DNA from 3 places in the Clostridium sp. 7_2_43FAA genome. Region 3 is predicted to be linked to each of the others. Evidence: a T-box and tRNA genes for the amino acid it is inferred to sense, from the RefSeq annotation. Region 3 holds a T-box; the other regions hold tRNA genes.

Region 1 (7,565 bases), on a different contig from region 3:
TTATGTAAAGATAATGTGTTAGAAATTTTAAAGGTTATTGGAATATTTATCGTTCCTACAATTGTAGTTTTATTTGGAGTAATAATAGGGATAGTTTTTTCAAGCTTAATAAATATTTCATACTCATACTCGTATTCATATTCTTATTTTGATGAAGCAATACCGTTCATAGGAATAGGAACAATATTTCTTATAATTTTAATAGCATTAATATCATCAGTATTGATGTTATATGCAAATGGAATTATAACTAAAATACTAGATGATGCTAATAAAGGAAATGAAGTAAGTTGGAGATCTGCCAATAAATATGTTTGGAAAAGAAAATGGAGTATTTTAGGATTAAATATATTAGTTTGGTTAATGACTTTTGCATTTGTGGTAGTAATAGCCTTATTAACAATGCTATTAGCTTTATTAACTGTTGGAATTGGATTAATAATATTAATTCCTTTAATAATTGCAATAATTGTTATTGTGACACCATTAACATCTTTATTTACTTCAATGCTAATAGTAAGGGATTTAACTATTACTGAAGCAATAGGGGAAACATTTATGCTATTTAAAAAGGGATATTTCTGGTCAACTATAGGGAAATTGGCAGCTATATCTGGAATAACAATAGGTATTGGATTAGTTTTAGCTATCATTCAAGTAATACCTTTAGTTGGGATAGTAATAGCTATAATAGGACAATATTCAATTCAAGCATATACAATATCTTATTTAAATATACTATCATTAGATAGAAGTAATATTGTAGAAAATTTTATAGATCCTATAATGTAAATTGAGAAAGGTTTATTTAACTAGATTATATTTAGTTAAATAGGCCTTTTATTTTATATGTATAAATGACCTTATACATAATAATATAAATAAAACTAATACTATAAAAAGAAAACATAGTAGAGGTGAGTATATGATAAATAAAGATATGACCGTATTAGAGGCTATACAAGAAAATCCTCAAGTTGAACAAATATTATTAAGCTTTGGGATAGGATGTGGAATTTTTAGTAGTAATAGTAGAATTACAATAGAAGATATGTGCATAAAAAAGGGAATAGATATAGAGAGATTAATCAATGAATTGAATTATAATAGATTCTATTAAAATGAAGTTATAAGAATCTTTAAGTATAGTTTTTTCAAAATTATATAAAAAGTGCTATAATTATAATAGTACATCAACTCTGTAGAGATACAAGGTTTTGATGTTTGGATTAGGAGGATATTATGGGGAAAAGTTATAGTAAGGAATATGAATTGCATTATTATGATGTAGATAGCAATTTAAGATGTACAATGTCAACTATAATAAATATTTTATCTGATATAGGTACAAAGCAATCAGAAGAGCTTGGTTCAGGTATGGAAAGTTTACTAGAAAATAATATGACATGGGTATTTTATAACTATCATGTAAAAGTATTTAGACATCCAATGTATGGAGAAAAATTATCAGTGAAAACTGAAGCAGTAGGGTTTAAGAAATTTTATGCTTTGAGGAATTATGAAATTAAAGATAGTAGTGGAAATATAGTTGTATCTGCTAATGCTATATTTTTATTAGTTAACTTAGAAAAAAGAAGAATGATGAGAATACCACAGGAACAATATAATGTTTATGGTGTGGATGGCGATATGAAAGAGGAATTTAAGCTTCCTAGATTAGAAAAGATTGATGAACATAAGTATCAAAGAAACTTCAAGATAAGATATACAGATATAGATTTTAATAAGCATGTAAATAATACTAAATACATTGATTGGGCTGTTGAGACATTACCAGAAGATATTGTAAATAATTATGTATTAAGTGAAGTTAAGGTAACATTTGAGAAGGAATGTAAATATGGCGAAGAAGTTAAGGTATTTACAGATGTTAGAGTAGAAGAGGGAGATGAAATAGTTACTATTCACAAAATAGAAACTGTTGATGGAAAAGAATTAACGAGATTAATTGGTCGTTGGAATAAGTGCTAGATTATAAAAGGAGTAATAAGCTGATTGTTTATTACTCCTTTTTTTATATTAAGAATTAGCTATATTTTTTGAAACAAAATTTCCTGAACTCCAAGCCCAATGGAGATTAAAGCCACCACAGTCGCCATCTACATCTAGTATTTCTCCACAAAAATATAAATTTTTAACTAGCTTAGATTCAAGTGTTTTTGGATCAACCTCTTTAGTGTTTATTCCTCCAATAGTAACTTGTGCTTGATTGAATCCATTAGTATCAATACATTTAAATTTCCAATTCTTTAATAAGTTAATAAGTCTTTTTTTCTCATCCCACTGTAAGTCATAGCAAGGCTTATGTAAATTTTCTATCTTAGCTTCCTTTAATAACGTTGGAATTAATTTTTTATTTACTATTCCAATTAAAGAATTTATAACAGGTCTATGAGAAAACATTGCAAAATGACTTTCCATAAAATCTTCTATTTCAGATAATGATTGATTAGGCATCATATCTACAATAATTTCAATGTTTTTTTTCTTTAATAAAGCTTTAGATGCATGACCTGAAATTTGAAGAATTGGAGGGCCTGATATTCCGTAATCAGTAAAGAGAATTTCTCCAAATTCTTTTCTTATGGGTTCACCATCAACTAATAATGTTGCATACCCATCAAATTTTACTCCTGTTATGGATTTTAAATAAGGGTAACTCAACTTTAATTGAACTATTCCAGGAATGGTTTCAATTATTGAATGCCCAAATGATTTTGCTAAGTTATAAGCAGAACCATCAGATCCTGTTTTCACTGCTGATTTTCCTCCACAAGCTAAAATTAATTTGTTACATGTGAATAACTTATTTTCTTCGTTACTTGTGGATAACTTAAAAACATTTTTCTTGTGGATATCTTTTACTTTACAATCTGTGTATAAAGGAATACTTCGATCTTCTAAAGCTAATTTTAATATATCTACAACTGAAGATGCTTGAAGTGATTTAGGATACATTTTACCATTTTTTAATTCTACAATTGGAAGTCCTAATGATAAAAAGAAATTTTCAGTGTCATTTACACTAAAACTTGATAAAACATTTGTAAAAAAGCCAGGATTTTCGCTATGGTAGGAAAGGAAAGGAAATGAAATTGTTCTATTAGAGATGTTACAACGACCATTTCCTGTAGTTAATATTTTTTTTCCTATCCTATCAGTACCTTCGACTATGGCAACATCCAATCCAAAATCTTTAGCAGTAATAGCTGCTGATAAGCCAGAAGCACCACCACCAACTATAATTAAATCATGATGAATCATAATAAATCTCCTTAATAAATTAATAATTTTAATTTTATCATATTATAAATTTTTTGGTTAATATAATAATATTCTATATATGTAAAATTTTTTAGTAGCTCTTAAGTTTAGATATAAATTCTATTATATAAACCAGTAAATATGAGTTAATACACATTATAATATAAGTTCTTTAAAACTGTAATATTAAAAAAATATATATAATATAAATTTATAAATATGGAATAATAAAATAAGTAAAGAGATAAATAAATAAGGAATAAATGAAATACGGTTAGCTTAAATTACATGAGATATAGTAATGAGGTGAAATTATGATAGTTAAAGTAATTAATGAAGATAATGAAGATTATAATAAAGAATTTAAGTTAAGAAGAATGAACTATGATCAATGTGTAGTAAATTATCCTAACTCTAAGGGAATTAATATATTTTTAAATAAGGATTTGAGATTCATTCCAGAATCAGACGTAGATGAATTTTTAATAAATAATAAGGACTTTCTAAAAATAAAATTAAATAGGGGAATATCTGTACAATTTTATAAAATATTATTTGATAGTTTTAAGAATCAATTTAAAGAGTGTGTAGAGGAAATAAACTTATTAAAGGATAAGTACTCAGTAAATAAGAGAGGAATATGGGAAAAGGAGATAATCTGTATAATAAATAATAAGATTCCTATAAGGATAATTGCTAGTGGACAAAATTTTAGGAAAAGTAATTATAATATAAATATAGAAGAAATAAAGAAAGAAGAATTTTTAGAATTTTGTAATTTTGAAATGAATAAAATAAAAAAAGAAATAAAAGAAAATCAATCCCATTTATTAAGATATGAAAAGGTTATAAATGTAGTAAAGTTCGATAATGACGGTACTAAATTATTGACTTAAATGCGCGTATAAATAAAGTAATTTAAAAATAAAAAAAAAAGTTGTTAAAAAGTGTTGACACTATATTAAAATTTATGTATTATAGTTAATGTGCTCGCCGACAGAACAGCTCGGTTGAGAAAAGCAAAAAGAAACATGGCTCCTTGGTCAAGCGGTCAAGACACCACCCTTTCACGGTGGTAACAGGGGTTCGATTCCCCTAGGAGTCACCATTATGGAAGCATAGCTCAGCTGGGAGAGCATCTGCCTTACAAGCAGAGGGTCACAGGTTCGATCCCTGTTGTTTCCACCATAAAATTTGGCTCAGTAGCTCAGTTGGTTAGAGTGCCGGCCTGTCACGCCGGAGGTCGAGGGTTCGAGCCCCTTCTGAGTCGCCACTTTAAAGTGCGATAAAAATTAACATGCGCTGGCATGGCTCAACGGTAGAGCAGCTGACTTGTAATCAGCAGGTTGTAGGTTCGATTCCTATTGCCAGCTCCAGAAGACTTTAGAATTATCTAGAGTCTTTTTTGTTTTTTGTAAGGGTATAACGTTTCGTGAGCCTCTTTTAGACCATTGATTTTACTTGCTTAAGGATGTTTTTAAGATTAAATAGAAGTTTTATTTATTATTTATATATGCTCAAAAAGGGAAGTTCGAATTCGAACTTCCCTTTTTATAGGCTAATATCAAAATTTATTTTGATACATCTCTCTTTTTATTTTTTCTTTAAATTTAATTGAATCCTTATATCTTCAGAATAAAACTTATATAACTTAAAATTCCCTAGGAGTCTAGAAGAAATTCTTTCAGAATAATTCTTACTTATATCAGGTAAAGATAAGTTTGTAGAAATTAGCATCTTTTTCTTTCTTAATAGTTTCTTATTGAGAAAATTAAAGAATTCTGTTGCAGAGAATTCAGTAAGTTGTTCTGCGCCTAAATCATCTATTATTAATAGATCACAGTTTATTAAAAGATCTTCTAAATTATAATTATTTTCAAATCTTATTTCTCTTAAATTTTTAATAAGTTCATCTATACTTCTATAAACAACTAAATAACCTTTATCAAGGAGCTCTTTTGCCACACAGCAACTTAGGAAAGTCTTTCCGGTTCCTGAATCACCATAAAATAATATGTTGTCGTCACTTTTAGAGAAGTTTGGTATAAAATCTCTATTTACATACTCAAGAATATTTTCAATATTTTTTCTAGGTGTGTATTTATCATCGCTTATTTTATAATTAGCAAATAAAGATAAATCAAAATTATTAAAGTTATTAATTCTTAATGAATCTTGCAAATCAGAGTCCTTATAGTAAAGGTTAACTAATTTATTCTTATAGCAAATGCATTTTGTACTACCGATATATCCTTGATCTTTGCATTTAGGGCATCTATGATGAAGTGTTAAATATTCTTGATCATATCCGTTAGCCACTAGAGCCTCATATTTTTTAAATCTAAGATCAACTATTTCTTCTTTTAGATTTTTGAGCTCTAATTCATTTAAACCCTTTAAAATTGACATAGCTAAATTAAGGGATTTTTTCTGAATTAAATTATCTAATTCTAATATGTCTGGATGTTTTTGCTTTATTTCTTTACGTCTTTTTTCTAAGTTTTTTTCCTCTTCAAGTCGTATATTTTCATATATTAATGTTAGTTCTTTTTCATATCCTTTAATCATCATTATCCCATCCTAATAATTTCTTTTCTAAATCGTCATAATCATAGTCACGGCCTTTAAAGTTATTGAATCTTAATTTAGGCTTTTCATATGAATTTGACTTTTGATTGTTAAAATTCTTTTTAGAAGATGAATTTTTATAAGAAACTTCTTTTTCTTCAATTTCTTTTAATGTTCTTAAGTTATCTTTATTCCAACTGGATAATATTCCATCTATATACTTAAAATCAGCCCTGTTTAACCTTTGGAAGCAAATATCGCATGCTTTCTTTATTATTTCTAATGAAAAGTTATAATTTGTAGTCCATTTTTCTAACATATCTTCTTGAGGTTTCATTATATCAGTATTTCTAATTCCTAAGAATTTTAAGATTTCTCTATAGGTACCCCATTTATCCTCTGTTTTTCTTATATAATTTTGAGCATCATCAATTGTTTTTATGCTCATCTCATGCCAAGCCAAGGCAACCTTTTCTATATATCTATGATTTGTTTTTCCCTTAGAAGCACAGTACTCTATAAGTAGTAGTATAAGCTCTGAAGAAAAATTAAAGTCCCTTTTCCAGCTTATATAAGTTGTGAACTCGCTAGGGGATAGTGGTCTGCCTAATAATTTTTCTATATCTTTTAGCATACCATTGTTAGATTCATCTGAAAGCTCAGCTAATATATTAATTTCGTTCTTATTAACAGTGTTTTCAGATGAAAGATCTATAAATTCTATATCAAAGTTTCCCATTTTGTCTATTGGAACTAGTTTAATTACTCCTTCTTCATTCCAGTAGTTAAGGGCATTTATTATATCAGACTCTAATAAATTCAATGATGTAGCTAAAATTGATGCATTAACACCAATTTCGCCTGTAAAATTATATTTAAGCATAAGAAGATATACTTTAATAAATTCCCCTCTAGCTTTAGGCATATATTTTTCAATAAATGCATTGCTGACAGGAGTAAATTTTAAAGGCTTTGATTTAAGCATAAAAGTGCTCATATTTACATCCACCTTTCTAAGATTAATTGTATAATAAGTTAATTATAGCAAAGTGCTGAAGTAGGCTCAACTAAACTACGGAATATATAAAAAGAATATTATTTCTAAATATGGGAAAACTAATAGATGTGTTGCTTAACATTATTAATCTGAAAGGAGATTTTATGGATATCAAAGGAGACACGAGAATAATAACTAGATATGTTGTATTACTGGTATTTAGTATTATTCTAGTTATAAATATTAATTCTATTAAAGTTAGTGCAAATACAAATGAGGCATTAAATAATATTGACTTAAATAGTTCAAGATATTCTCTATCTGATAACGTATTTGAAAATTTATTTGTTGCATTAACAGGTAAGATAGATGGGTATGAAGTTAAATTAGACAATAAAGTAATAGGATATACTTCAATGGAAGATAATATAGCTAGCATAAAAGATTTAGTTCTGAAGAAAGTTATAGATGAAATGAATATCAATGAGGATTCAATATTATCATTTGAAATAGGTGGTAATATAGACTTACAAGAAAGTAGATTTGATGTAGGTTTATTACAGACAAATGATGAGCTAGCTAATTATATATATAAATTATCACACGAAGCGTCGAGTAAGATTAAGCTAAATGTGAAATATACTAGCGAGGAAAATATAAAGATTCAGCCTAATACAATAATAATACCAAGTGATTCAATGTACTTAGGAGAAAG
Region 2 (7,565 bases), 1.8 Mb from region 3:
CTATGCCTGATGGCATGTATGCATTAGGCGGCCAAGATGTTGTTGTTAAAGATGGAGCTGCAAGACTTTTAAGTGGAAGCTTAGCTGGCTCAATATTAACTTTAGATAAAGCTGTTAGAAATGTATATAAGAACGTTGGTCTTCCACTAAATGAAGCTGTAAAAATGGCAACTTTTAATGCTGCTAGACATTGTAAAGTTGAAGATAGAAAAGGTCTTGTAAAAGAAGGCTATGATGCTGATTTAGTTTTATTTGATGAAGACATAAATATAAAAAATGTTATAGTTGCTGGTAAAGTATTAGTATAAACAAAAATGCTCCAATTTTGAATTGGAGCATTTTTTATTTTAAATATACTTTATCTCTTTTACTTTATTATTTTAAAGATATTTCTTTATTTCTTCTACTTTATTTAAATTTTCCCAAGGTAAATTTAAATCATTTCTTCCAAAATGTCCATATGCAGCTGTTTGCTTATAAATTGGTCTTCTTAATTCTAGATCTCTTATTATAGCACCTGGTCTTAAATCAAATACTTTTTCAACTATTGAAATTATTTCTGCTTCTGATTTCTTTCCAGTTCCAAATGTATCTATTTCTATTGATACTGGTTTAGCTACTCCAATAGCATAAGCTAATTGAATTTCTAATTTATCTGCAACTCCTGCTGCAACTAAATTCTTAGCAACCCATCTGGCTGCATAAGCTGCTGATCTATCAACTTTAGTTGGATCTTTTCCTGAGAAAGCACCACCGCCATGTCTTCCATATCCACCATAAGTATCAACTATTATCTTTCTTCCAGTTAATCCGCTATCTCCTTGTGGACCTCCAACAACAAATCTACCAGTTGGATTTATGTAATACTTAGTAGTATCATCTAATAATTCTGCTGGAACTACAACTTTAATTACATGTTCCATTAAATCTTCTCTTATTTGTTCCTGAGATACATCTTCACTATGTTGTGTTGATATTACAATTGCATCTATTCTTATTACTTTATTATCATCATATTCAACTGTAACTTGAGTCTTTCCATCTGGTCTTAAATATGGTAAAGTTCCGTTCTTTCTCACTTCTGATAATCTTCTTGATAATCTGTGAGCCATTGCTATTGGTAAAGGCATGTATTCTTCTGTTTCATTTGTTGCAAAACCAAACATCATACCTTGGTCTCCAGCCCCAACTGCCTCAACATCATCCTTTTGTCCATCTCTTGATTCTAAAGCTTCATCTACACCCATAGCTATATCGCCTGATTGCTCATCTATTGATGTTAAAACTGAACATGTTTCGCAGTCAAAACCATACTTAGCTCTATCATATCCAATTTCTTTTACTGTTTCTCTAACTAACTTTGGAATATCAACATAACAATTAGTTGATATTTCTCCCATAACTAGTACCATTCCTGTAGTAACAGCTGTTTCACAAGCAACTCTTGCCATAGGATCTTTAGCTAAAATACTATCTAATACTGCATCTGAAATTTGGTCACAAATTTTATCTGGATGCCCTTCTGTAACTGATTCTGATGTAAATAATCTTCTCATTTTCATTTCTCCTTTCATTTTACTTGATATTAATTCTGAATTAATTTATAAAATAAAAAAATCTCTTCGATAAGAAGAGACGTTAAAAATCCTAATCTTTCTTATCTTGCAAAATTACTTTGCAGGAATTGGCACCACACTTAAACTTAATAAAGTAGGTTGCCGGGTTTCATCGGGCCCTTCTCCCTCCACCTCTCTGGATAAGAACTAATATCAAATTTTACTTTTTAGAGTATATCACCTTTAATACTACTAGTCAACTATAAAATATAAATTTATTACATATTTAAATTTCTTAACTAATAAAATATTAGGTTATTTGTAAATATAAAAAAAGACAAGAATCCTTGTCTTTTGTGGTGGGGGAGGACGGATTCGAACCATCGAAACGAAACGTAACAGATTTACAGTCTGCCCCCTTTGGCCACTCGGGAACTCCCCCATATTTATTGGAGCTGGCAATAGGAATCGAACCTACAACCTGCTGATTACAAGTCAGCTGCTCTACCGTTGAGCCATGCCAGCATATTTATTAATGAAATATCTACTTCTCTTCTTTCAGTAGATTGGCTTTTACACTAAATTCAGTTATCACTATACTCTACTTCATTAAGTGTTTAATACCAAAATGGTGGAAACAACAGGGATCGAACCTGTGACCCTCTGCTTGTAAGGCAGATGCTCTCCCAGCTGAGCTATGCTTCCATATCAATGTTATAAAATGGTGGGGGAGGACGGATTCGAACCATCGAAACGAAACGTAACAGATTTACAGTCTGCCCCCTTTGGCCACTCGGGAACTCCCCCATTTTATGGAGCTGGCAATAGGAATCGAACCTACAACCTGCTGATTACAAGTCAGCTGCTCTACCGTTGAGCCATGCCAGCATATTATATTAAATAAATTTTATATGGTGGGGGAGGACGGATTCGAACCATCGAAACGAAACGTAACAGATTTACAGTCTGCCCCCTTTGGCCACTCGGGAACTCCCCCATTAAATTTATTTAATTTCAGTTAAGTAAACATTGTCGTCTCAACTGACAATGATTAGTATATATTTATTGTATCCTAATTTCAAGTGTGATATTCACTTATTTAAAGAGATTATACTTATTTTTTTCTATATTTCTTTAATTTTCTTCTATTTAATACTAATATCACTTTTTTATTGTCTTATATTGTCCTAAAAATAAATTCGTCTAAAGCAATATAATTGTATAGTTATTATTAATAATTGTTTGAATTTTTACTGAGAAAATACATACATATTTTTATCAATACTCAAATCATCAAATTTTTTCTTCAATAATATCTAAATCAATATATCTACTTATGATACTCTTAAACTCTTCATAATCCGATAATGACATTCTCTTTTTTACTAATGAAAATCCTTCTCTTACATTGTCATCATCATATTTATCAGAAAAATGATCATTTATCTTCACTATATCTACTATAGATAAACTTTTTAACATTCTGTCTATTTCTAACTTTTCACTTTCTTCTAGTTCTCCAAACAAATTATTTTCAATATCGCTTTGCTTTATTGATAGCCCTTCTATTTCATTTTCACCAGTTATTATATTTTCATTAGAATTACTACTATTACTCATATTAGATTTTTCTTTAATATTAATGCTATTTTTATTACTATCTATTTTCTTCTTATTCAGATTATTTGATATATCTTGCCCATTTGAAACTTCACTACTATTTAAAATTTTTTCAGTAGTAGATCTCATTGAATTACTTATAGCCTCTTCGCTTTTTAATGGCTCCCATACTAATAAATAGTATATAGGTATACTAGCTCCAAGAATTATAGTAATTATATAAAAAAATATTTTTTTCACATTTATTCATCTCCTTTTATTTAATTAATTTCCTCTTTATGTTTTTTTATACATTTTATTATATTTATTAATCTTGGAACATATATTGTATAAGCGGAGGTGAATTTTTAGTGAAGCATAAAGTATTATATAATTCTTATAATTCTCATATTGAAATAGCAAAATTTATCAAAGACTATATTACGAATAATACTGTAATTGTATGTATAGGTACTGATAAGTGCATTGGTGACTGCTTAGGTCCAATGGTTGGTACATTTTTAAAAGAAAAAAATTTTCCTCTTCCAGTGTACGGAACTATAGAATCTCCAATACATGCTCTTAATATAAATAATAGATTAAATGAAATTAATAAATTGCATCCAAAATCTTTAATTATAGGAATAGATGCCTGCTTAGGTGAAGCTAGTTCTATTGGTGAAATACATACCAGAGACTATCCAATACATCCCGGAAAAGGAGTGGGGAAAAACTTACCTGACGTTGGTATAGCTTCTATAATCGGTATTATTGATTCAAGTGAAAATGCTGAGTTTTTTACATCTAGAAGTATTCGTCTACATTTAGTCATGGAAATGTCAAAAATAATTTCAGCTGCCATTATTTATGCATATAATCTTACTCATAACCAAAAGGGGAGTCTTTGAACTCCCCTTTAATAATTTTATATATTTACTATGTATTTAATAATATCTATAGATTACTCAACTAATGTTATTTCATTATCTGAAGAATTTGTATCTATCTTGTCTAAGTATCCTAAAACTTTACCTGTTCCCTCTGCTACTGCTTCTACTGAATTATTCGCAACCTCAACAGTAACCCCAGTTTCATGCTCTATTAGCTTATCTAATCCATCTAATAAAGAACCTCCACCTGTCATTAGTATCCCTCTCTCTATTATATCAGCAGCAAGCTCAGGTGGTGTTTTTTCCAATACAAATTTAACACTATCAACAATTAAGGATACCGATTCTTTTAATGCATATATTATTTCATCTGTTGAGATAGAAAGTTCATCTGGTAACCCAGTAATTAAATTTCGTCCCTTCATATTTGCAGTTAAGCTTCTTGATCCTTTAAACGCTGATCCTATAGTTACTTTTAATTCTTCTGCGGTTTTCTCACCTATCATTATCTTGTACTTATTTCTTACATACTTTATTATTGCATCGTCAAATGTATCCCCAGCTACCTTAATAGATGATCTTACAACAACTCCACCAAGAGATATTACAGCTATATCAGTAGTACCTCCACCAATATCTACAACCATGGATCCACTTGGTCTAGTTATATCTAATCCTGCACCTATTGCTGCAGCTAAAGGTTCTTCTATTAAATGAACTTTTTTGGCTCCAGAGTTTCTTGCCGCATCAATTACTGCTCTCTTTTCAACTTCTGTTGCTTGAGACGGAACACATACCATTACTTTAGGAGCCGTAATCTTACTCTTTCCATACGCCTTTTTAATAAATTCTTTTAACATCTTTTCTGTTATATCATAATCTGATATAACCCCATCTCTTAATGGTCTTACCGCAACTATGTTACCTGGAGTTCTTCCAATCATTTTCCTTGCCTCTTCACCAACTGCAAGTACTTTATTATTATTCTTATTTATTGCGACAACTGATGGCTCTTTTAATATTATTCCTTTACCTTTTGCATAAACTAAAACAGTCGCTGTACCTAAGTCTATTCCTAAATCGCTCCTATTTCTCCAAAACCACATTCCTTGTTCACTCCTACTCTATTCACACTATATAATATTTGAAATCTCTCTTATTTTACAATATTCGCTCTATTTCTTATTATATATGGAATATGGTAATCCTTCAATATATTTGTATTTAATTTTGTAATCAATTACTACTCTGCGGCCTTATATTTCATTTTGGTAGCTTTTCCACCTCTTATGTGTCTTTCAGCTTTATTTAACTCTAGTATTGAATGAGTTTGTTCTGCTATAGCTGGATTTATCTTAGGTAATCTTTCTGTCATATCTTTATGAATAGTACTTTTACTTACTCCAAATACTTTTGCAGTTTTTCTAATTGTATCTTTTGAATCTATAATGTATTTCGCCACTTCTAAAACTCTTTCTTCTATATAATCTTTCAAAATATTACCTCCCTTTGGATAGCTTATTAATACGCGACCATTAAAATTTAATATATTCATCAGCCATTTTAAATTAATGGCTGATGAATGTTTATTATTCTTGATTAAATGTAAAATATGTTGTTGGATCTAAATCTTTTCCATCTACATCTTGAACTTGAATATTTAAATGTTCGCCAAATTCATTATTTGTAAATATTTTAGAACTATCTCCTACAGTTCCTATAACAGTTTCTTCTGTTACTTTATCTCCAACGTTTACCCTTATATCCTTGGATAAATTACAATACTTTGTATATAATCCATTTGCATGGGCAACAACTACATAATTTCCTTCTTCAATTTTGCTTGAAACTTCTTTTACTTCACCTACAGCTGCGGCTTTAACTTCTGTTCCAACGCTAGCTTTTATATCTATTCCTCTAATATTTCTACTGCTTCCATCACTCATAGCTTGTGGCTTTGGATAAGAATATCCTCTTGCAATTGATCCATCTAAAGGATTTGCAAAACTCACTTCTACATTAGTTCCTGTAGAAACATTAACATCTTCTTCTGTAGATGCTATTTCATTTTCTGCTAATACATTATTTTGAGTATTTTCTACTCTATCAGCATTTTGTTTTTGTAAATCTGAAGTTGCTTTATCATCAACATTTAAAGTAAATTCATTTTGTGATTGATTACTTTGTTCTAATGCCTTATTTTTCTTTGTTGTAACAACAGCAACAGTTGCAATTACACATAAGCAAAGGAATAGTACTAAATAAAAGCCCTCCTTTCTGAAAAAGTCTTTTACCTTATCTTTCTTATTTTGGTCCATATCAACACCTCCTTTTTGTATTCTTGCCCGTTCTAATAAATTAATACACTTGAAATTGGATTTATTTACACCAAATTTCTACATTTACCAACATTTCTAGTAACTATATTAAAAATTAGTATTTAATAAGATCAATTAATAAGTTTTAATTTTATTATCTTAAAATAAAAAAGAAGTAAGATATAATGCAATTTCATATAGCCTTATATCTTACTTCCTTATAATATATTTATATTTTAATTATGAATTTTATCTATACTCTTCCTATTTGCTACTAAATAAAATTCAATTAAACTTTACCTCTTTTAACTCAATCCCTGTATAGTAATGCTTCAATATCTCTTCATATCCCTTTCCATCCTTAGCCATAACATTTGCTCCCCATTGACTCATACCAACGCCATGACCGTATCCTTTGCAATTAAATATTATCTTATCACCATTTATAGTAAATTGAAAATTAGTTGAACTTAATCCAAATGCCAATCTAAAATCTGAGCCCTTAACTTTTGCTCCTCCAAATCTTATTTCCTTTACTCCGCCTGCATCACTTCTACCTAAAATTTCTATATCATTTTGTAAATTTTCTTCGCTTATTTTTGCATCTTCATATTTTGAATTTATATTACTTACAAACTTAGAAATATCAAATGAAAACTCACTTGTAAATTTAGGTGCTATTTCTTCTCCCTTACTTTCTGTAGATACTAAATAAGGAACAGCGCTTGAAAATACATCCACAGCATTTTCCGTCATTCCTGAACTTGTAGAGAAAAATTGTGGATATTGTACTAATTCATTATCATATGTTAAAACCATACCTTTTGTTGCATCAACAGCTTCTGATATTTTAGCCCAATATTCATTTCCTTGATCACCCCATTTTTCTAATCGACTTTCTTTAGTTATAAAGACTTGACAGTGAGTAGTATCACATACATCTCCTCCCTTAGCTTCATTGCAAGGTCTAGTTTTTTTTGCTGCTACATATGTTCTTGCAGCTACCGCCTGTGCCTTTAAAGCTTCTGATTCAAAGCTAGCTAGCATTTCACCTGATACTACACTCTTTACATACTCTTCTAAAGGAATTTCTATTATTTTATCTTCCTTTGTCAAATGAACTTTTATAACATCATTTCCTGTTAAAGTTACAAAATTATTTTCTTTTACTTCAGTATTTACATCTGTATTATCTACTTGTG
Region 3 (7,565 bases):
GAAACAAAGAAAGAGTAAATATATATATTGATAATGAATATTCATTTTCTTTAAGTACTGAATTGATATATAAAGAAGGTCTTAAGACAAATGAAAATATTGATTTAGAAAAAATAAAATCTATTGCTAAAGAAGATGATTATATAAAATGCAAGAATGCTGCACTTAAAATAGTAGAAAAATCATATAAAAGTGAAAAAGAATTGAAAGATAAACTTTTATTAAAAGGATATGATAATTTAACAATTGATAAAACTTTAAATTTTTTAAAAGAATATAACTTTTTAAGCGATACAAATTATGTAAAAATGTATGTTAAGGATAGAAGTAGACTACAAGGAAAAAAGAAGATAAAGTATGATTTAATAAAAAAAGGGATTAACGATAACCTTATAGAAGAAGAAATATCTAACATAGATGAAGATGAAGAAAGAGAAGTAGCATATAATATGGCATTAAAAAAGTATAATGTTTTATCAAAAAGAGAATCTGATAAATATAAGTTATCTCAAAAGCTATATAGATTTTTATTATCAAAGGGATATGATTACGATATAGTATCATATGCTGTAAAAAGAGTAACAAGTACTGATGATATGTAGATTATTAAAAAGGAGAGACATTAATGGTTACATATTTACCTTATATTTTATGTGCTATATTAATGCTTTTTTCAATAAAGGGTAGTATACAAGGGGCTTTGGAAGAAGGAAGCGCTAAGTACTCTTTAAATAGATTAATTTATTATTTTTCTATTTTTATAACATTTTTAATTATGCTTACAAATTTAGATAAGATATATTTAGCTATATTGAAGTTCGTGAGTGATAATTCTAATGTTACTTTAGTAAATAATAATTTATTTAAAGCATTAGTATTAGGAATAGTTTTTTTAGCTATACAAACTATAATTTACTGGATTTTAAAGTGTTTAAGTGAGCCATTAACAAAAGCTTATAAGTTGTTATTAAGCAAGGGTAAGTTAAGAATAGTATTATTTTCATCGCTTTTTGGATTTTTAAAAGGGCTTGTTATTATCTTAATAATGTTTATGGGAATAATAACCTATAATACAACCTTTGGAAGAAGCATGAAAATCAATTTATTTAACGGTATTAATGGATATAGTACTTTAGAAAGTATAATGTCAATAAATAAGCCTGTTTTATCTTACGATGATTTTAAAGAGTATATTCCTGCAAGTTCAAATGTAATAGTATATTATAATGGAGTTACTTTAGAAGATGGTATTAAATCATCAAAAGAGATAGATGAAAAGGCAACTGAAATAATAGGAAATGCTAAAAGTGATAGAGAAAAGGCAAAAAGGTTATATTCATGGATAGGATCAAATATAAAGTATGATTTTACAAAAGCAGAAAAAGCATTAGGACCTGAAGGTGTAACTAATAGTGGTGCAATTGAAGCTTGGAATACTAGAAGTGGAATTTGCTTCGATTATGCATGTCTTTATGTAGCTATGGCAAAATCAGTTGATTTAGGAAGCAGAATAGTAACTGGAGATGCATTTGACGGTCAAAATTATGGACCGCATGCATGGAATCAGGTATATCTTGCAGATGAGGGGATTTGGATTAATGTTGATCCAACATTTTATTTAGCAGGAGATTATTTCGATAACAAAGATTTTAATGAAGATCATTTAAATGCTCAAATAGCAGGTGAATGGCTTTAAGCATATAAGTTAAAAAGCATTATAACCTTAAATAGGTTATAATGCTTTTTTGTTTTTAGACATTATTAAATTTATTGCTTTTTCACAATCAGTATCAGAACTATCTAAAGACCAAGCTATGTTGAAATAAATTAATGCTTTTTTTATTTCTTCTTTCATTGCATAACAATATGCTAAGTTAAAGAAATATTTACTTTCTTGCTGCATAGCAAGAGCTTTCTTTATCATTGTTATTGCTGAATCAAAATCCTTAAGTTTTATATAACAAACTCCACAGTTATAGTAAGAGCAAGTCATACTTTCATTGTTTTCAATTGCCATGGTGTAATATTCAATTGCTTTTTTATATTCTTTAAGATTATAGTATTTATTACCTTCATTAAAGTAATTCATTTTTACCTCCAAGTGATAATTATATGTATATAAGTTGTAATAAATATCCTTCATTTAATTAAAATATTTTTATAGTTTATGGTATTTAAGTAAAGTTATTATTTTAGCAACTTATATAAAAAATTAAATAATATATGCTTTCAATTTTGATATTTTACTTAAATAAGACTATTAACTTTTAATTTTATAACACTATAATTATGAAGATTATTAATTGAAACATATATTTAAATTATTGACAGCTGAATAAGTTAATATTCAATATATGAATTTTAAAAGAAAGTGTAGCAGAATTTAGAAATTTTTAAAGAAAATATATTGATAATAAATACAATTAAAAAATAAAATTCGACAAAGTTTGTAAATTTGACTTTATTTTTTTATATTTCTCTAATATAATATATTTATGTTTTTTAGTAACGGATTTTAAAGAGCAGGAGAGATGGTATGTGTAATAATAATCCTTATATATTAGTATTAGGAGCATCAATAGTAGATATAATAGGTTTTAGTAGAAAAAAATATCATGAAAGAGACTCAATACCAGGGAATATTAAAATATCTTTAGGTGGAGTATGTAGAAACATTGCTGAAAACTTAGCAAGAGTTAATGTTAATACAGAATTCATTTCTATTTTAGGTGGAGATGATCAAGGAAGAAATATTCTAGAAAATTCAAAATTAATAGGATATAATATGGAACACTCATTGATTTTAGAAGATGAGTATACACCAACATATATGGCAATTTTAAATGAACACGGAGAAATGGAATCTGCTATAGTTGATATGGACAGCTTAGATAAGATGGAATCTTCTTTTATTGATTCTAAATCTCATATAATTGAAAATGCCGAATATACAATATTAGATTCTGATAACCCAGAACTTTTAGAGTATATTTTAACTACTTTTAAAGGTAAAACTAAATTTGTTTTAGATCCAGTTTCAGCTACAAAAGCAGAGAAAATAAAACATTTAATAAAATATTTTCATACTGTAAAGCCAAACAGATTGGAAACTGAAGTTTTATGCGGATTTAAAATTGAAAATGATGATGATTTAAAAAGAGCGGGAGATTATTTCTTGTCCTTAGGAGTTAAAAATGTATTTATAAGTCTTGATGCTGATGGAATATATTATAAAAACTCTAAGGAAGAAGGAAAGATAGGTACTAGCAGTGTAGAAGTCAAAAATGTTACAGGTGCTGGTGATTCTTTTGTTGCTGGTGTTGGATATGGCTATATGAATAACCTTTCTATTAAGGATACTGTTAAATATGCTATTGCTATGTCAATAGTTACAATAACTCATGAAGAAACTATTAATCCAAGTATGAGTGAGGACTTTGTTAATGAGTTTATAAAAAATATGGAATGGATTGAAGGATAATAATAATTACATATTTTCACTTTCTTTCTTAAGATTTAATAAAATAAATAAATTTCTTTTACATAATCTAAGTATATAAGCTTGGAGGTGAAAGAAATGGGTAAGAAATCAAAGAATAGTCATAAGAAACATATTAATCATAATCCACAAGTGGAAAGTGTAAAAGCAGCTTTTGGAGAGCCAAAAGCAAAAGAGCATGATAAAAAAGATTTTATAATTTAGCAAATAAATAAAAAGATGCTATAATATCATAGCATCTTTTTATTTATTTTATTATAAGGACAATATTGACAAAAATAATAATATATTATAAGATAACCTTACAAAATCATATTATAAAAGCAATGATAAAGAGGAGTAAGGAATACAATATATAAAGAGAATGAAGGTCATCGGCTGAAAGCCTTCTATATTAGAGTATCCTGAAGGTAGCTTTTGAGCATCTTTACTGAACTAAAGTAAGTAAAGGCGGCTTTCTTAGTCGTTAATAAATAAAGAGCTTAATATAAAAAAAATTATATTAAGAAAAAAGGTGGTACCGCGAGTCTTCGTCCTTTTGTGATGAAGGCTTTTTTTATTGCTTAAAATTAATAATCAAGAATATATAATTTTATTTTATTTCTAAATTACAAAAATGAATTTATAAATTAATTATGTGAATCTAAAGTATGAACCTTCAATTTAATACTTTATTACCATTTAGTACATATAATAAAGTTTATTAATTATCTTGATTATATAAAAATTTAATATGTAGTTAGTAAAGATTAATAAATTATTATATGAACCTTCAAATTATATAATAGAACTAAAATTAATATCTTTATTAAACTAGTTTTATTAATTTCAATAAAAGCAAATTTTTAGGTATCTATCTTTAATCTATATAAAGTAAAAAAAGGAGGCAAAAAGGATGTCTGAAAAGAAAAACTTAGCAACGACATACAATCCAAAGGAATTCGAAGAAAGAATTTATAAGCTTTGGGAAGAAAAAAAATACTTTACACCAATAATCGATAAAAATAAGAAGCCTTTTTCTATAGTTATGCCACCACCAAATATAACTGGAAAGCTTCATTTAGGTCATGCTCTTGATAATACACTTCAAGATATGCTTATAAGATTTAAAAGAATGCAAGGATACTGTACTTTATGGTTACCAGGACAAGACCATGCTTCTATTGCAACTGAAGTTAAGGTTGAAAATGAACTTTTAAAAGAAGGCTTAATTAAAAAAGAAATGGGAAGAGAAGCATTCTTAGAAAAGGTTTGGGAATGGGCTGATGAGTATAGAGATACAATAAGAACTCAATTAAAGAAAATGGGAGTTTCTTGTGACTTCTCAAGAGAAGCATTTACAATGGATGAAAATTTAAATAAAGCAGTTAGAACTGTTTTTGTTAAGCTATATAACGAAGGCTTAATTTATCAAGGAAATAGAATAACTAACTGGTGTCCAAAGTGTACTACAGCACTTTCAGATGCTGAAATAGAATATGAAGAAAAAGAAGGAAGCTTCTGGCATATAAATTATCCATTAGCTGACGGTAGTGGATATTTAGAAATTGCAACTACAAGACCAGAAACTTTACTTGGAGATACAGCTGTTGCTGTTAATCCAAATGATGATAGATTTAAACATCTTATAGGAAAAACATTGAAATTACCTCTAACAGATAGAGAAATTCCTATAGTTGGTGATGACTATGTAGATATTGAATTTGGAACTGGTGCTGTAAAAATAACTCCTGCTCATGATCCAAATGATTTCCAAGTAGGACTTAGACATAATTTACCTCAAATAAGAGTTATGGATGATAATGGTGTTATTAATGAGCTAGGTGGAAAATACCAAGGATTAGATAGATATGAAGCTAGAAAGCAAATGGTTAGCGATTTAGATGAGCAAGGTTTATTAGTTAAAGTTAAACCACATACTCATAATGTAGGTACTCATGATAGATGTGGAACTGTAGTTGAACCCATAATATCAAAACAATGGTATGTTAAAATGGAATCTTTAGCGAAACCAGCTATAGAAGCAGTAAAAAATAATGAAACTAAATTTGTTCCAGAAAGATTTGATAAAATATACTTCAATTGGATGGAAAATATTCAAGATTGGTGTATATCAAGACAATTATGGTGGGGACATAGAATCCCAGTTTGGTATTGTAATGATTGTAGAGAAATAATAGTTCAAGTAGATGCTCCAGAAACTTGCCCTAAGTGTGGATCAAAACATATGCATCAAGATGAAGATGTATTAGACACTTGGTTCTCCTCAGCTTTATGGCCTTTCTCAACTTTAGGATGGCCAAATGAAACGGAAGATCTTGAATACTTCTATCCAACAAATGTATTAGTTACAGGATATGATATTATCTTCTTCTGGGTTGCAAGAATGATATTCTCAGGAATACACAATATGGATAAAACTCCATTTGATACAGTTTTAATTCATGGAATTATAAGAGATTCTCAAGGTAGAAAAATGAGTAAATCTCTTGGAAATGGTGTTGATCCATTAGAAGTTATAGATGAATATGGAGCAGATGCTTTAAGATTTATGCTAGTAACTGGTAACTCTCCAGGAAATGATATAAGATATATTCCAGAAAGAGTTGAAGCAGCTAGAAACTTTGCAAATAAGATGTGGAATGCTTCTAGATTTGTTATGATGAATCTTGATAAAGAAGTAATGGATAAATACGCTGATTGCAAAGAATATAGTTTAGCTGATAAGTGGATTCTTTCAAGAATGAATACTTTAGTTAAAGAAGTAACTGAAAACATGGAAAAATACGAACTTGGAATTGCTCTTCAAAAGGTATATGATTTCATGTGGACTGAATTCTGCGACTGGTATATTGAATTAGTTAAAGGCGTACTATATGGCGATGATGAAAAGCAAAAAGGTATAGTTTATAATGTTTTAAATGATGTTCTTAAAACTGGACTTAAGTTATTACACCCTGTAATGCCATTTATAACTGAAGAAATATATACTACTTTAACTGATGGTGATTCAATAGTAGTTTCAAATTGGCCAGAATACAATGAAAGCTTAACTGATGAAAAGGCTGAAAAGGATATGGACTTTATAATTGAAGCTATAAAGGGGTTAAGAAATGTAAGAGCTGAAATGAATGTTCCACCATCAAGAAAAGCTAAAGTAATTAGCTATACTACAACTGAAGCAAAAGATGCATTTATTTCTGGGGTTCACTATATAGAAAAATTAGCATCTGCATCAGAAGTATCATTTATAGATGATAAAGCTATGGTTCCAGAAAATGCAGTATCACTAGTTGTTAAGGGTGGAGAATTATTTATGCCACTTTTAGATTTAGTAGACAAAGAAAAGGAACTTGAAAGATTAAATAAAGAAAAGAAAAAGCTAGAAGGCGAAGTAGAAAGAATAGATAAAAAGTTATCTAATCAAGGGTTCGTAGCTAAAGCACCACAAGCTGTAATTGATGGTGAAAAAGAAAAGAGAGAAAAATATCAAGAAATGCTAAATGCAGTTTTAGTTAGAATAGATACTTTAAAATAGAATATATTATTTTAAAATATTAAAATAATATTCATTGCTATACAACATTAAAAGAATTTATTTTATTATTAAAAAAAATTTTTGTTTCTAATTTAGAGTATTTAGTTTATAATATTTAAGATAAAAGATTTAATAAGATAAAAGGCATTAAAGGCTCTAGCTTAAGCTAGGGCCTTTAGTGTTTTTAAAACATTTGTAATATAGTATTAGCTAAAGTACTGCTAGGATCTTTTTCAATAACTTCTTCAGCAATTTTTATTGCATCATATGTTTTTATAAAGTTATTTGGAAGAGTTGAAAATATAAGAAGCCATTCCTTATATTTAAGATTATTTTTATATTTTAATGCTTTATTTATATGATTAAATGCTAAATCCTCATATGATAAAGGTGTTAGGATAATAAAAACAAAATAAGACATTAAGTAATGAGCATATGCTAACTCATCATAAAGCTTTTCATCTTCAAAATAATTTATCTTATTAATTAACCAAAAATAAAAATTTGTTTGCATATAGTAATCGTAAG

What was found. The T-box of region 3 lies ahead of CSBG_RS10445 (valine--tRNA ligase). A T-box ahead of a tRNA ligase gene usually reads a tRNA of that ligase, here a tRNA-Val.
Region 1: it has a tRNA-Val gene. The T-box ahead of CSBG_RS10445 (valine--tRNA ligase) is inferred to sense a tRNA for this amino acid. The anticodon was not compared.
Region 2: it has a tRNA-Val gene. The T-box ahead of CSBG_RS10445 (valine--tRNA ligase) is inferred to sense a tRNA for this amino acid. The anticodon was not compared.

What each region holds. Positions count from the first base shown of each region.
Region 1 covers NZ_JH815220.1:97,712-105,276, reverse strand. Annotated here, with positions in the region: gene CSBG_RS00555 (hypothetical protein) at 1-792, shown strand, start outside; gene CSBG_RS00550 (DUF1858 domain-containing protein) at 926-1,120, shown strand; gene CSBG_RS00545 (acyl-ACP thioesterase domain-containing protein) at 1,243-1,992, shown strand; gene CSBG_RS00540 (NAD(P)/FAD-dependent oxidoreductase) at 2,041-3,285, opposite strand; gene CSBG_RS00535 (hypothetical protein) at 3,600-4,181, shown strand; tRNA gene CSBG_RS00530 (tRNA-Glu) at 4,319-4,393, shown strand; tRNA gene CSBG_RS00525 (tRNA-Val) at 4,398-4,473, shown strand; tRNA gene CSBG_RS00520 (tRNA-Asp) at 4,482-4,558, shown strand; tRNA gene CSBG_RS00515 (tRNA-Thr) at 4,587-4,661, shown strand; gene CSBG_RS00510 (ATP-binding protein) at 4,879-5,853, opposite strand; gene CSBG_RS00505 (DnaD domain protein) at 5,846-6,850, opposite strand; gene CSBG_RS00500 (peptidoglycan DD-metalloendopeptidase family protein) at 7,015-7,565, shown strand, end outside.
Region 2 covers NZ_JH815222.1:82,675-90,239, reverse strand. Annotated here, with positions in the region: gene nagA (N-acetylglucosamine-6-phosphate deacetylase) at 1-308, shown strand, start outside; gene metK (methionine adenosyltransferase) at 381-1,556, opposite strand; SAM riboswitch class I at 1,655-1,763, opposite strand; tRNA gene CSBG_RS02030 (tRNA-Tyr) at 1,914-1,998, opposite strand; tRNA gene CSBG_RS02025 (tRNA-Thr) at 2,007-2,081, opposite strand; tRNA gene CSBG_RS02020 (tRNA-Val) at 2,186-2,261, opposite strand; tRNA gene CSBG_RS02015 (tRNA-Tyr) at 2,279-2,363, opposite strand; tRNA gene CSBG_RS02010 (tRNA-Thr) at 2,370-2,444, opposite strand; tRNA gene CSBG_RS02005 (tRNA-Tyr) at 2,469-2,553, opposite strand; gene CSBG_RS02000 (hypothetical protein) at 2,850-3,416, opposite strand; gene yyaC (spore protease YyaC) at 3,527-4,063, shown strand; gene mreB (rod shape-determining protein MreB) at 4,117-5,151, opposite strand; gene spoIIID (sporulation transcriptional regulator SpoIIID) at 5,289-5,540, opposite strand; gene CSBG_RS01980 (M23 family metallopeptidase) at 5,635-6,363, opposite strand; gene spoIID (stage II sporulation protein D) at 6,649-7,565, opposite strand, start outside.
Region 3 covers NZ_JH815222.1:1,866,395-1,873,959, reverse strand. Annotated here, with positions in the region: gene recX (recombination regulator RecX) at 1-602, shown strand, start outside; gene CSBG_RS10460 (transglutaminase-like domain-containing protein) at 626-1,696, shown strand; gene CSBG_RS10455 (tetratricopeptide repeat protein) at 1,733-2,089, opposite strand; gene CSBG_RS10450 (carbohydrate kinase family protein) at 2,537-3,481, shown strand; gene CSBG_RS18970 (CPC_1213 family protein) at 3,578-3,703, shown strand; T-box leader at 3,817-4,040, shown strand; gene CSBG_RS10445 (valine--tRNA ligase) at 4,395-7,037, shown strand; gene CSBG_RS10440 (hypothetical protein) at 7,222-7,565, opposite strand, start outside.